Regions from separate parts of the Paraburkholderia sp. SIMBA_027 genome, predicted to be linked through region 2. Evidence: predicted binding sites of a transcription regulator. Region 2 holds the regulator's gene; the other holds the start of a gene.

Region 1 (7,224 bases), on a different contig from region 2:
TTCTCCTGCGCTTCCTCCGGATACGTCATGCTGGCGCGCACCTTGTCCGAGTTCGGACACACCACGCCCGCTTCATGACTCACCGGTTTGGGCGGTGCGGGCGGCGCGACCGGCGCGGGCGGCGTGGGCGCCGGAATCACCGCCGTCGGCGCAGGCGCGGCCTGATGCTCGATGGTCGGCGCGGGCGGTGCGGCCACGTGCACCTCGGGCGGCGGCACGAACGGCGGCGGACGCTTGATCTTCGGCGGCGGCTGCTTGACGACCGGTTGCGCGGGCGGCGTGGGCGCGGGCGTCGGCGGCTTGACCGGCATGATGATGCGCGTCTCCACCGGCTTCTGGACGATCTGCACCACCTTCGTGGCGAGACCGTTGAGCAGCGCCCAGATCAGCACGACGTGCAGCAGCAGGACTGCTGCGATACCGCCATAGCGGCGCGCCGGGCTTTGCTGCTTCGCGCCGTATTGTTTCGGCCGCCCCGACCAGCGGTCTGCTGCGGCTGTTCCCTGCGACATACACCACTCCGTTCGCTTACCTGAGTCATTCAATTCGTCAATACGCCTGCGGCTTTCGTGCAGCCGACGCTCAGGAGGTTACCCGCCCATCGCGCCGCGCTTAACCAAGCAATTCGAATAACGTTATGGTTGTTGAATCATCGATCGGTTTTTAATGTGATCGCCGCGACGGCGTGGCTGCGATAGCGGCAAATCCAGGCGCTATGGCGGCGATCGATACGCTTGTGCGTGATGACGACGCAATCAACTTCGGCAACGACAATCGCGGCTCGGGTGCGCGTGAGCACCTGAACGCTATCAGAGCGCTCCATTAGCCCCGGCACGTGCTTACGCGTGCTCGGCATGCTCCGCGTGATCGCGCGCGAGCACCGTCTCATCGTCGATATCGTGCTCGGTCGGTTCGTACTTCACGAGCGCTAGAAAGCCGATGGGAATGACCGCCGCGAGCGCCACGACCCAGAACATATCCGTGCCGAGCTTTGCGTTGAGGATCGGCAACACGAACAGCGCCACCGCGCTGCCGATCCCCGTGAGCGCACGGCCAAAACCGAGCCCCGTGCCGCGAATCGACGTCGGATACGAAAGCGCCGGATAAATCATCATCTGTGCGCCCGGGCCGAAACCTTCCGCGAACAGCCACGCGCCGAGCATGGCCAGTGCAATGCCGATGCCCAGCGCCGTCTGCGGATGCCCGAGCAACGCGAGCGCCACGAGCGCGACGAACTGCAACGCGAAACCCGCGAGCGCAACATGCCGCGAGGGCCGCGTGTGCGCGAGCCGCATGCCGAGCAAGCCGCCCGTGAGCGCAAACAAGACATTGAGCGCGAGCGAAGCCGAAATGGTTTCGAACACGCCCGCGCCGAGAAACTGCGAAAGAATCGACGGCAGGAAAAACGCAATGGCCGTGTACTCGAACGGAATGCACAGATTCATCACGCTCGCGACAATCGTGCGCGCCAGATACGGGCGCTGGAACAGCACGCGAAAACTCACGGGCGGCTGAGGATTCGCGGGCGGCGCTTCGTCGGCCTTATGCGCGTGAATGCCGTACGACTCGCGCAGAATGCGCACGGCGTCGTCGAGCTTGCCCTGATTCGCGGCCCACAGCGGCGACTCGTTCATGAAGCGGCTGCGCACGGCAATGATGATGAGCGCGGGCACCGCGCCGAAGATCAGCGAGGCGCGCCACAGCCAGCCCGCGTGCTCCTGCGGTAAAAAGAAATACAGCCCGAACACGATCAGAAAGCACACCGATGAAGCCGCGTACCACATCGGGCACCACGCGGCGAGCCGCGAAGCTTTATTGCCGCTGCCCTGGAATTTCGAAAACTCGGAAAGAAACGCCATCGCTACGGGCAAATCGATACCCACGCCAAGACCCATCACGAAACGCGCGGCGATCAGCACCCAGACGTTGGGCGCGAGCCCGGCGGCGATCGCCGCGACGACGAAGAAGAGCATGTCGGCCATGAAGACCTGATAGCGGCCGATACGATCGGTAAACCAGCCGCCGACGAGACTGCCCAGTATGGTCCCGATCATGATCGACGACGTGACGATGCCGGTCAGCGAAGGCGTCAGGTTGAATTCGCGCACGACATCCTGAATGCCGTACGACAGCGTGGTGAGATCGTAAGCGTCGAGAAATACGCCGCCGAGCGCGAGCAGCACGATCACGCGTGCATGACTTGCGCGCGCGGTGCTGGTGTTGATGAGGCGCGAAACGTCGCTGGCCGAACGAATCGGCGACGACACAGTTGAATCAATATCGAGCGTGCTCAATGGAATCCCCTTGAATGACGGCCATGACAGCGCGTAGTTATAGGAGGCCCATGGGTGCAGCACAACGAACGAGTTAGCGAATGCTTACCCGGTGCGCGAGAAATGCAAAGCGGCGAGCGTGATTAAACGCGCGGTGAATAAAAGGAATATCGGGCAGGCTGCGTCGCGACGTCTCCACCTCATTGCGCGCGGTTTGTCTGCGCTGCCGCTGCATTGGCGGAGTCGCCAACAAGGTGACAAAAACACTGTATGAATGTACAGTTACGGGCAACGCACGGCCCGACGCGGCGCGGCGTTGGCTCGAAACACGTTGCGTTCGCGGCCTCACTGTTCGAACGCCATTTCTCACACACCAGGCATGCCAGACGAAAGGCGCATCGCGCACCTCGACATGGACGCGTTCTACGCTTCCGTGGAATTGCTGCGCTATCCGGAACTGCGCGGCAAGGCCGTCGTCATCGGCGGCGGGCGCAATGCCGTGCCCGAGACGCTGCCCGACGGCACGCGCCGCTTCGCGCGCCTGCGTGACTACGTGGGGCGCGGCGTCGTCACCACATCCACCTACGAAGCGCGCAAATTCGGCGTGTTTTCCGCAATGGGCATGATGAAGGCCGCGCAACTCGCGCCCGACGCCATTCTGCTGCCCACCGACTTCGAGTCCTATCGCCACTATTCGCGGCTGTTCAAAAGCGCGGTGCGCACCTTCACCGAGCAGATCGAAGACCGCGGTATCGACGAAATCTATATCGATCTCACCGACGTCGAAGGCGAGCCGCGCGACATCGGCGCGCGTCTTAAAGCCGCGGTGCGCGACGCAACCGGCCTGACCTGCTCGATCGCGATCGCGCCCAACAAGCTGCTCGCCAAGATCGGCTCCGAACTCGACAAGCCGGACGGCCTCACGCTGCTCACGATGGCGGACCTCGAAGCGCGCATCTGGCCGCTCGAAGCGAAGAAAGTGAATGGCATCGGGCCGCGCGCGAGCAAGCGGCTCGCGGAGCTGGGTTTCGCCACGATCGGCGATCTGGCGAAAGCGGATCTCGGGCTTTTGCAGGAACATTTCGGCCGCACCTACGCGGCGTGGCTCGCGCGCGTGTCGCATGGCGAGGACGATCGCGAAGTGGTGGTGTCGTCGGAACCGAAATCGATGAGCCGCGAAACCACGTTCGAGCGCGACATGCACGTCGGGCGCGACCGTGCCGTGCTCACGCCCGCGCTCACGCAGCTATGCGAACGCGTTGCGCAGGATCTGGAGCGCAAAGGGTATTGCGGCCGCACCGTGGGCGTGAAAATCAAATTCGCGGACTTTAAAATCGTCACCCGCGATATTTCGCTGCCGATGGCCGTGCGCGATACCGCCGCCATTCGCCGCGCGGTTGGCGCGTGTCTGAAACGGATCGATCTCGATCGGCGCATCCGCCTGATTGGCGTGCGCGTGAGCGCGCTCGAACGCTACTCGGCGGACAGCCCGATTAACGGCGCTATTCAGGGCGAATTGCCGTTCGGTCCCTGAAACGAGCAAGCAGAAACGATAAAGCGAGCGCCGCTTTTCATGCGGCGCTCGCTGCACGTCATGCTCAGTTCTGGAAATAGCTCAGACCCAGCGCGCCCTTCACTTCGGACAGCGTCTGCGCCGCCACTTCGCGCGCGCGCATCGTGCCGCGACGCAGAATTTCGAGGACTTCGCCGCGATCTTCTTCCAGCTCGCGACGACGCGTGCGAATCGGTTCGATCAGCGTTTGCAGGCGCTCGTTGAGCACGCGCTTCACGACGCTGTCGCCCAGGCCGCCGCGCTGATAATGCGCCTTGAGCTCATCCACTTTCGCCACATCGGGTTCGAATGCATCGAGGAACGAGAACACCACGTTGCCTTCCACGCGGCCCGGATCGCTCACGCGCAGATGGTTCGGGTCGGTGTACATATTGTTCACCGCCTTCGTGATTTCATCGGGCGTCGCGCCCAGCGTGATCGCATTGCCGAGCGACTTGCTCATTTTGGCTTTGCCGTCGATACCGGGCAGGCGCGTGACTTTCGACAGCACCGCTTCGCATTCGACCAGCACGGCGCGATCGACGGTGTTGTTGAAACGGCGCACCAGTTCGTTGGTCTGCTCGATCATCGGCAACTGATCGTCGCCGACCGGCACGTGCGTGGCCTTGAACGCCGTGATGTCCGCCGCCTGACTGACCGGATAGGTCAGGAAACCCGCCGGAATATCGCGCTCGAATCCGCGCAGACGAATTTCTTCCTTGATGGTCGGATTGCGTTCGAGGCGCGCGACCGTCACGAGATTGAGCAGATACTGGGACAGTTCCGCGAGTTCGGGCACCTGCGATTGAATCAGGATGGTCGATTTCGCGGGATCGATGCCGGCGGCGAGATAGTCGAGCGCGACTTCGATGACGTTTTCGGTGACTTTCTGGTGGCGGCCGACGTTGTCGGTGAGCGCCTGGACGTCGGCGAGCAGAAGGAACTGGTCCGCTTCGTTCTGGAGCTGAACGCGCGCGCGCAAGGAGCCGATGTAGTGGCCGAGATGCAGCTGGCCGGTGGTCCGGTCGCCGGTCAGGATGGTGGGGCGGCTTGCTTGTGTCATGGACTGGAGTCTCACATTAATCGAGCCACCAGTCTTCGGCGCGCTAAAACAACAATGCCGCCAGGACTGGCGGCATCACGTTTGCGATATGCGTGGGGAAACGGGCCGCCGGATTCAGGCGCGCCACCAACCGTGCAACATGAGCGAAAGCGGTTTGGTTTCCATGGGGGGAGAGTATAGCGTAGGTGGCGGGTTAGCGCTGCTTCGGCGGCGTCAGGCCGGAACCGGCACGCTGCCGCCTACGGCGCCGAATCCCCGTTTGCGCGCCAGCGCCAGCGGATCGGGCGCGCGACGCCTGAATGCCTGATAGGCCGCGGCCGGGTCCATCGAGTTGCCGATGCCGAACAGGCAATCGTGCAATCGCGCGGCGAGCGGCGCATCGAAGGCGTTGCCGGATTCTTCAAATGCCTCGAACGCGTCGGCTTCGAGTACCTGCGCCCACAAATAACTGTAGTAGCCCGCAGCATATTCGCTGCCGCCGAACGCGTGCCGGAAACAGGGCAGCCGATGATTGACGTCGACCTCGCGCATCACGCCGAGCCGCTCGAAATAGCGCGACTGGAACGTTTCGATATCGAGGTCCGCGCATTCCGCGAGCGAATGCAATTCGATATCGGCCAGCGCGGACGCAATGTAGCGAACGAGTTCGTAGCCTTCGTTAAAGCAGCTCGCCGCGCGCAGACTGCGAACGAGTGCATCCGGCATGGCTTCTCCTGTTTCGACGTGTCGCGCATGCGTTGCCAGCAGCGTGGGATCGAGCACCCAATTCTCCATCAGATGCGACGGAAACTCGACGAAATCGCGTTGCACGCGCGTGCCCGACAACCGGCGAAAGCGCACGCGGGAAAGAAGACTGTGCAACGCATGTCCCATTTCATGGAAAAGCGTTTGCACGTCTCGCAAGGCGAGTTGTGTTGGCTTGCCTCGAACACCCTGGAACGACGTGCTATTGATCACGAATGGCAAGGTCGCATCGATCCCGTCGCAGCGCATGCGGAATTCCGATTCCCACGCGCCCGATGCCTTACCGACGCGCGCATAGTAATCGGCCGCGAAATACCCAATGAGTCGCCCGTGTTGCTCGACATCCCATAGCCGTACATCCGGATGGTAAAGCGCTACGTCATGACGTTCGCGAAACTGCAAGCCGAAAAGTCGATGCGCGCAATCGAACGCCGCGCGGATCGACGATTCCAGTTCGAAATATTGACCGACCTGTTCGGCGTCGATATTGAACTCGCGAGTTCGCAGACGCTCGGTCAGATAGCGCCAGTCCCACGGTTCGATCTCGGCCGGCTCGCCGGTTTCCGATGCGAATGACCGCAGCGCCGCGAGTTCGGCTTCGCACAACATTCTGGCGGGCGTCCAGATGCTTTCGAGCAATTCGCGCACGGCTTGCGGCGTGCCGGCCATCCGGTCCGTCAACGCGTACTGCGCGAAATTCTCGAATCCGAGCAGTTTCGCCTGCTCGGCGCGCAATTGAACCACTTCACGAACGATGGGCCGGTTGTCCACATCGGGCTCGGTGCAACGGCTGGTCCAGGCGCGCCAGATGCGTTCGCGCAAGTCGCGCCGCGCCGACCAGGTGAGAAACGGAACCACGCTCGAATACGCGAGCGTGAACACATACTCATTTGCGCGATCCGGCTGATCTTCAGTGAGCGCCGCGCGTCGAATGAAATCCGGCAGACCCGCGAGTTCGGCTTCGTCAGTCAGGATCAGTTTGAATGCGTCGGTCGAAGCAACGAGGTTCTTGTTGAACGCGACGTAGCATTGCGCCAGACGCTCCTTGATTGCGTGAAGACGCATCGACGCGTCCGGCGCGAGGTGAACGCCGTTTCGCACGTAATCGGCGTGAATCAATTCGAGCAGACGCAGTTCGTCCGCTTCGAGTTCGAGCGTATGCCGCGTATGAAAAACCGCGTCGAGACGAATGAAAAACGGCTGGTGGCTGAGCAAGGCCGCATGGTGATTCGCGAGCAAGGCACCCACTTCGCCTGCCACCTCCCACACCTCGCGCGTCCCCAGTGTGAGGCGCAGGATTTCGAATAGCGCGTCGATTCTTTCGATGTGTCCGCCCGTCGCTTCATACGCCGCGACCGTGTTGGTAAATGTGGGCGGTTCGGGATTCGCAGCGATGGCATCGACGCGATCGATCCGCTCTTTGGCGAGCCGGACAATCGCCGGGGCGAAATGCTCTGGGCGGATTGCCGCGAATGGCGGAAATTCACCCGCCGCTTTCCAGTCCGACAAGAGCGGATTGTGCGTCGACGCAGTCATAGAGTGCTTGCGATCCTTTCAATTGAAGTTTCAAGGAGAAGATCCATCGCGCGGAT
Region 2 (7,224 bases):
CGATATCGGCCTCGCCGTTGATGATCATCTGCGCGATCTGCTGCGGATTGCCCTGGCGCAGCGCCAGATGCACCTTCGGGAACACCTCGCGGAACTGGTGCACGACCTTCGGCAGCGCGTAGCGCGCCTGCGTGTGAGTCGTCGCCACGACGAGGTGGCCGCTGTCCTGATCGGCGAACTGGCGCGCCACGCGGCGCAGGTTCTCCGCGTCGAGCAGCATGCGCTCGATCAGTTGATGCACGGCCTTGCCCGGCTCCGTGAGACCCGTGAGGCGCTTGCCGCGTCGAATGAAGATGTCGACGCCCAGCTCGTCCTCCAGATCCTTGATCTGCTTCGACACACCCGACTGCGACGTGTACAGCACGTTCGCCACTTCGGTCAGGTTCATGTTCTGCCGCACGGCCTCGCGCACGAAACGCAACTGCTGAAAATTCATGTTCTTCTCTCCGGAACTGCCGACCGTTTATTGATGTTTTTAGTGTAGTGGATGCGCGGCTAGCCGCGCATCGTTGCGCCGATATTGTGCTGATTGGGTTTATTGCGCCGGAAACACGCGCAGGCCGCGCGGCACCGCCGTCACGCCGTCGCCGACCGAAAGATCGAGCGCGCGCCACGCCTCGCGGTCGAGCTGCGCTTCGAGCGCGCCGCCCGTGCGGCTTTCGAGTTCCACACGCACCGAACCGCCCAGCGTCACCACGCGGCGCACGTCGACGACGATGCCGTCGCCATGCTGCGCCGCGTCGCGATGCAGCACCAGATCGTGCGGACGCACATAGGCGAGCGCCGGACCTTCGAAACCCGCCTGCACCGAGATCGCCTGCGCCGCGCCATCGGCGACAAAACCGCTCGCCGTCACGCTGCCGCGCAAACGGTTCGCCGCGCCGAGGAACTCGTAGACGAACGCCGTCTGCGGATGATCGTAGACGTCCTGCGGGCTGCCCACCTGCTCCACGTGACCGTGATTCATCACGACGATGCGGTCGGCCACTTCGAGCGCTTCTTCCTGATCGTGCGTGACGAAGATCGTCGAGATATGCAGATCGTCGTGCAGACGGCGCAGCCAGCCGCGCAATTCCTTGCGCACCTTCGCGTCGAGCGCGCCGAACGGCTCGTCGAGCAGCAGCACTTTCGGCTCCACCGCGAGCGCGCGCGCCAGCGCGATACGCTGACGCTGGCCGCCCGACAGCTCGGACGGATAGCGCTGCGCGAGCCAGTCGAGCTGCACGAGCTTGAGCAGTTCATGCACCTTCTCGCGGATCACCGCTTCCGACGGCCGCTCGTTGCGCGGCTTCACGCGCAGGCCGAACGCCACGTTCTCGAACACCGTCATGTGACGGAACAGCGCGTAATGCTGGAACACGAAGCCCACCTGACGCTCGCGCGCGCCCACCTCGCCCACGTCCTGACCTTGCAGCACGACCTGACCTTCATCGGCGTATTCGAGGCCCGCGATCACGCGCAGCAGCGTGGTCTTGCCGCAACCCGACGGCCCGAGCAACGCGACCAGTTCGCCCGCCGGAAAATCGAGCGAGACGTTGTCGAGCGCGGTGAAGTCGCCGAAGCGCTTGTGCAGATTGCTGACGGTGATGCCCATGATTACAGCTCCTGTTGAAGCGATTGACGCGCGGCGCCGGTGCGGGGCGCGGGTTGCGAATGAGGTTGATTGCCCGACGCGGCCGCATAAGCGGGCGGCGGACCGGCGTGGGCCGGCACGTCGTCGTCGCGCAGTTCGGCGGACATGTGGCGCTCGGCAAGCAGCTTGAGCCCCAGCGTCACGAGCGCGAGCAGCGCCAGCAACGACGCCACGGCAAAGGCCGCCGCGAAGTTGTATTCGTTGTAGAGAATCTCGACGTGCAGCGGCATGGTGTCGGTCTGGCCGCGAATGTGACCCGAGACCACCGAGACCGCGCCGAACTCGCCCATCGCGCGCGCATTGCAGAGAATCACGCCGTACAGCAGACCCCAGCGGATGTTCGGCAGCGTCACGCGGCGGAACATCTGCCAGCCCGACGCGCCCAGCACGTGCGCGGCTTCTTCTTCGTCGGTGCCCTGCGCCTGCATCAGCGGAATCAGCTCGCGCGCGACGAACGGGAAGGTCACGAAGATCGTCGCGAGCACGATGCCCGGCACCGCGAAGATGATCTGCACGTTATGGTCTTCGAGCCACGGACCGAACCAGCCCTGCGCGCCGAACATCAGCACGTAGACGAGGCCCGAGATCACCGGCGAGACCGAGAACGGCAGGTCGATCAGCGTGGTGAGCAGCGCCTTGCCGCGGAAATCGAACTTCGCGATCGCCCACGACGCGCACAGGCCGAAGGCAAGATTCAGTGGCACCGCGATCGCGGCCGTGATCAGCGTGAGCTTGATGGCGGCGAGCGCGTCGGGATCGGCGAGCGATTCGAAATAGAAGCCGATGCCCTTCGAGAGCGCCTGCCAGAACACCGCGACGAGCGGCACCACGAGGAACAGCGCGAGAAACGCCAGCGCGATGCCCGTCAGCAGCCAGCGCACCCACGGCGCTTCGGTCACGGGGTTGGGACGACCTGCCGGAATACGGCGTGCGTTCGTGCTCATTGCGCACCTCCGGCGGCGGCTTGCGTGGTTTGCGTCGTGGTTTGCGTTGCATTCGGCGCACGCGGCGCGCCGCCACCGCGGCTCGTGCGGCGCTGCAAATACCATTGCAGCGTGTTGATCAGCAGCAGCATCACGAACGACACGCACAGCATCACCACGGCCAGTGCCGTCGCGCCTGCATAGTCGTATTGCTCGAGCTTGGTGATGATGAGCAGCGAGGTGATTTCGGACTTCATCGGCACGTTGCCGGCGATGAAGATGACCGAACCGTACTCGCCCAGCGCGCGCGCGAACGACAGCGCGAAGCCGGTCAGCAGCGCGGGAAACGCCGCCGGCAGCACGACGCGGCGGAACGTCAGCCAGCGCGACGCGCCGAGGCACGCGGCCGCCTCTTCCTGCTCGCGCTCGAACTCTTCGAGCACGGGCTGCACCGTGCGCACCACGAACGGCAGGCCGATGAACGTCAGCGCGACCAGCACGCCGAGCGGCGTGAAGGCGATCTTGAGTCCGAGCGGCTGCAGATACTGGCCGATCCAGCCGTTGCCCGCGTACACGGCCGCGAGCGAAATGCCGGCCACCGAGGTCGGCAGCGCGAACGGCAAATCGACGAGCGCGTCGATCACGCGCTTGAACGGGAACGTGTAGCGCACCAGCACCCACGCGAGCAGAAAGCCGAACACCGCGTTGATGAGCGCGCCGCCGAGCGCGGCGGTAAACGTCAGGCGGTACGACGCGATCACGCGCGGCGACCACACGGCGCGCACGAATTGCGCCCAGTCGAGCGTGGCGGTCTTGAGAAAGGTGGCCGCGAGCGGAATCAGCACCACGAGGCTCAGATAAGCCACGGTGATGCCGAGCGTCACGCCGAATCCCGGCAGCGCGCCTGGCTTGCGTAATCGGAACGTCGTCATGCTGGATCTCTTCACATGGGTTGCGCGTCTGTTGCGCCGAAAGGCGCGCCTCATAGGGCGCGCCTTGTTTTTATCGTTACGTCGATACTGCTACTGCACAACCGCGACTGCGCTTATTGCGGCTGGTAGATCGAGTCGAACACGCCGCCATCCGCGAAATGCGTCTTCTGTGCGTTGGCCCAGCCGCCGAAGGTGTCGTCCACCGTGTAGAGCTTCAGCTTCGGGAACTTCGCCGTCAGCGCCGCCGGCACCTTGTCCGAACGCGGACGGTAGAAGTTCTTCGCGGCGATCTCCTGACCTTCCTCGCTATAGAGGAACTGCAGATACGCCTCGGCCTGCTTGCGCGTGCCCTTCTTGTCGACGACCTTGTCGACCACGGCAACCGGCGGCTCGGCCAGAATGCTCACCGACGGCACCACGATCTCGAACTTGTCCGGACCGAATTCCTTCAGCGACAGGAAGGCCTCGTTTTCCCAGGCGATCAGCACGTCGCCGATGCCGCGCTGCACGAAGCTCGTGGTCGCGCCGCGCGCGCCCGAATCGAGCACGCCCGCATTCTTGTAGAGCTTCGTCACGAACTCCTTGGCCTTCTGGTCGTTGCCGCCCGGCTGATGTTCGGCGTACGCCCAGGCCGCGAGGTAGTTCCAGCGCGCGCCGCCCGAGGTCTTCGGATTCGGCGTGACGATCGACACGCCCGGCTTCGTCAGATCGTCCCAGTCCTTGATGTGCTTGGGATTGCCCTTGCGCACCAGAAACACGATGGTCGAGGTGTACGGCGAGGCGTTGTCGGGCAGGCGCTTTTGCCAGTCCTTCGCGACGATGCCCTTGTTGGCGAGCGCGTCGATGTCCCAGGCCAGCGCCAGCGTCACCACGTCCGCCTGCAGGCCGTCGAGCACCGAGCGCGCCTGTGCGCCCGAGCCGCCGTGCGACTGCTTGATGGTGAGCGTTTCGCCCGTCTTCGCCTTCCACTGCTTGATGAAGGCTTCGTTGATCTCCTGATACAGCTCGCGCGTCGGGTCGTACGACACGTTCAGCAGCGAGGTATCCGCGTGCGCAGCCGGCGCCATCGCCACCATGCCGACGAGCGGTGCGATGCCGATGACCAGTTTTGCAGCCAGCGAAGTCAGCCAGCCTGCGCGCCCCGTATTGCCTTGATTCATCCACTTTCTCCGTTTTGTCGTGTGGTGCTTGCGATCGATGAAGGCCAGTCTAGCGATCCGCTTACATTATTAAAAATGATGTTTTTTCATTCTTTAATACGCAAAAGTGGTAAGGGCGGAGGAATCGGACGTTGGAGCGTGTTTTCGTCCGTCAGATCGCCGGGAAACGCTGCTGTGGCGGCACCCAAACGACAAAGTTCAAGTAACACTTGAAAAGCGGCGAATACTGTATAAAAATACAGTTACCTGTTCAAACATACAGTGTCGACATGACCAAACTCACCGCACGACAGCAGCAGGTTTTCGATCTGATCCGCCGCGCGATCGAGCGCACCGGCTTTCCGCCCACGCGCGCCGAGATCGCTGCCGAACTGGGCTTCAGCTCGGCCAACTCGGCGGAAGAGCATTTGCGCGCGCTGGCCCGCAAGGGTGTGATCGAGCTTGCGGCGGGCGCCTCGCGCGGCATCCGTCTGATGCCCGGCCCCGACGACCTGCCGCACCAGTTCACGCTGCCGCACGCCAGCATCATGCAGCTCTCGCTGCCGCTGGTCGGGCGCGTCGCGGCAGGCAGCCCGATCCTCGCGCAAGAACATATCTCGCAGAACTACGCCTGCGACCCGGCGCTGTTCTCCAGCCGCCCCGACTATCTGTTGAAGGTGCGCGGGCTGTCGATGCGCGACGCCGGCATCCTCGACGGCGACCTGCTCGCCGTGCAGAAGAAGGCCGAAGCGAAAGACGGCCAGATCATCGTGGCGCGTCTGGGCGACGACGTCACCGTGAAGCGTCTGAAGCGCCAGCCCAACGGCATCGAACTGATCGCGGAGAACCCCGACTACGACAACATCTTCGTGCAGGCCGGCAGCGCCGACTTCGCGCTCGAAGGCATTGCCGTCGGTCTGATCCGGCCCACCGAATTCTAAGAATCCATCCGCGCCTGTCAGCGCTGGTTTTGCGCCTCGTGGCGCACTTCTCTGGAGAGAGTCATGGAACGCCTTGCCCGCCTGTTGCCCTTCCGTCAATTCGGCCGTCTGCGCCATCTGCGCGGAATCGCCTCGTGCGCAATGCGTGAAGCGCGCGCCTCAGCCGCCGCGCTCAATGGCTCGCTTTTCGAGAAGCTGGAAACGCCGGAACTGCCGCCGCTGCCGTCGGCGCAACCGGCCTTCGCCCGCGTGTCGCTGAACAGCACGCTGAATACGGAACAGCCGGACCGCCGCGCGCCGGTGCGCGTGTATCACGGTCAGTCGCGTCTCATCATGGTCGGCACGATGGACGCGGTGTGCCGTGCCATCGACCGCTGCATCGCCGAACAGCAAAGCGATCTGGCGGCGGCGCTCGCGAAGTAAGGTGTGAAATCGGAAGGTGGGAAATAGCGTGTCGGCGGAGGTTCTTGCGGGTGTAGGGATCGTTTTGGCGCACGTGTGGTCAACACTGTGATTGAATCGCCGACTCAACTACTCCTACTGAACCGCTATCTGAACCCTTGCGCTGCTCGCGCAGCGCGCCTGCTCTCCGATGACCGATATCGATACACCCAAGCTTTCTCGCTCTCGCGCCGGCAAGTCCTCGAACTGGAAGAAGCCCGTCGCCATCGCCGTTGCGGCGGTGGCCGTGGTGGCCGCGCTCGGTTACGGCTACGCCTCGCCGTACATCGCGCTGAATCATCTCAAACAGGCCGCCGACGCACGCGACGCGGCCTCGCTGAGCGAATACGTCGATTACCCCGCGTTGCGCGCGAGTCTCAAGCAACAGGCCGGGGAAATGCTGCAACGGCGCATTCAGGCCGAGCACAGCAGCAATCCGTTACTGCTGTTTGGCGCGGTGATCGGCTCGGCGCTGATCGGCCCGCTCGTCGACGCCTACGCCACGCCTGAAGGCGTCGCCGCGCTGCTCAACGGTATGCCGCCCACCGGCAAGCCCGGCGAACAACCCGCCGCGCCGCCGCCGGCTCCGCCCGCAGAAAACGCGCCGCCATCCGCGCCGCCAAGTGGCGCGTCAGCCGAAGCGCCCGCCAACCCCGGCGCACTGGCCGAGCCCGCTCAAGCGCAACCCCGATCGCAAGCCACGGCGGGTTATCGCAGCATCAATGAGTTCGCGGTCACATGGCAGCGCAGCGCGCACAGCGAGCGCTATGCCGCCATCCTGGAGCGGCACGGCCTGTTCTCGTGGAAGCTCGCGGCGGTGGAATTGAACGAACCCGATTCGGGCAGCGGCGCGAACACGCCGAACTGATCGGGCGCGAATGGCTGATCGTCTGCATCAAGGCGGCAATCATTGCGCGGCGGGCCGGCAAGACGTTAAACGCATGCCAGCCCCGCGCACGCGCCCTACGCGGCCGCTTGCTGCTTGTCTTCAGCAGGCGACGAACACGCCACGAGAATGCTGCACGACACACGATCGAGCAGCGGCGTATTGCCCGCGCCCATCCACCAGCGCGACAGACCTGTGCGGCAGCGATGCCCCACCACTACGAGATCGGCCTGCAGTTCGTTGGCGAGATTCGCGATTTCGTCGATCGGATGACCGAACGCGAAGTGGCCCTGCGCGCGCACGCCGCGTTCGGTGAGCCAGTCGACGCC

Evidence for each region. The regulator LexA, encoded in region 2, represses DNA repair genes until DNA is damaged. The targets are predictions, from matches to a motif close to ACTGTATNNNNATACAGT.
Region 1: a site for LexA is predicted at 2,539-2,556, ahead of dinB (DNA polymerase IV). Genes of this name have one in related genera too.

What each region holds. Positions count from the first base shown of each region.
Region 1 covers NZ_JAWRWY010000004.1:277,137-284,360, forward strand. Annotated here, with positions in the region: gene SB764_RS09295 (energy transducer TonB) at 1-512, opposite strand, end outside; gene SB764_RS09300 (hypothetical protein) at 650-823, opposite strand; gene SB764_RS09305 (MFS transporter) at 840-2,294, opposite strand; gene dinB (DNA polymerase IV) at 2,653-3,807, shown strand; gene trpS (tryptophan--tRNA ligase) at 3,872-4,888, opposite strand; gene SB764_RS09320 (M3 family metallopeptidase) at 5,102-7,168, opposite strand.
Region 2 covers NZ_JAWRWY010000019.1:92,075-99,298, reverse strand. Annotated here, with positions in the region: gene SB764_RS30650 (CysB family HTH-type transcriptional regulator) at 1-436, opposite strand, end outside; gene SB764_RS30645 (sulfate/molybdate ABC transporter ATP-binding protein) at 536-1,594, opposite strand; gene cysW (sulfate ABC transporter permease subunit CysW) at 1,597-2,577, opposite strand; gene cysT (sulfate ABC transporter permease subunit CysT) at 2,574-3,488, opposite strand; gene SB764_RS30630 (sulfate ABC transporter substrate-binding protein) at 3,602-4,648, opposite strand; gene lexA (transcriptional repressor LexA) at 4,918-5,568, shown strand; gene SB764_RS30620 (hypothetical protein) at 5,632-5,991, shown strand; gene SB764_RS30615 (DUF2939 domain-containing protein) at 6,161-6,877, shown strand; gene SB764_RS30610 (universal stress protein) at 6,973-7,224, opposite strand, start outside.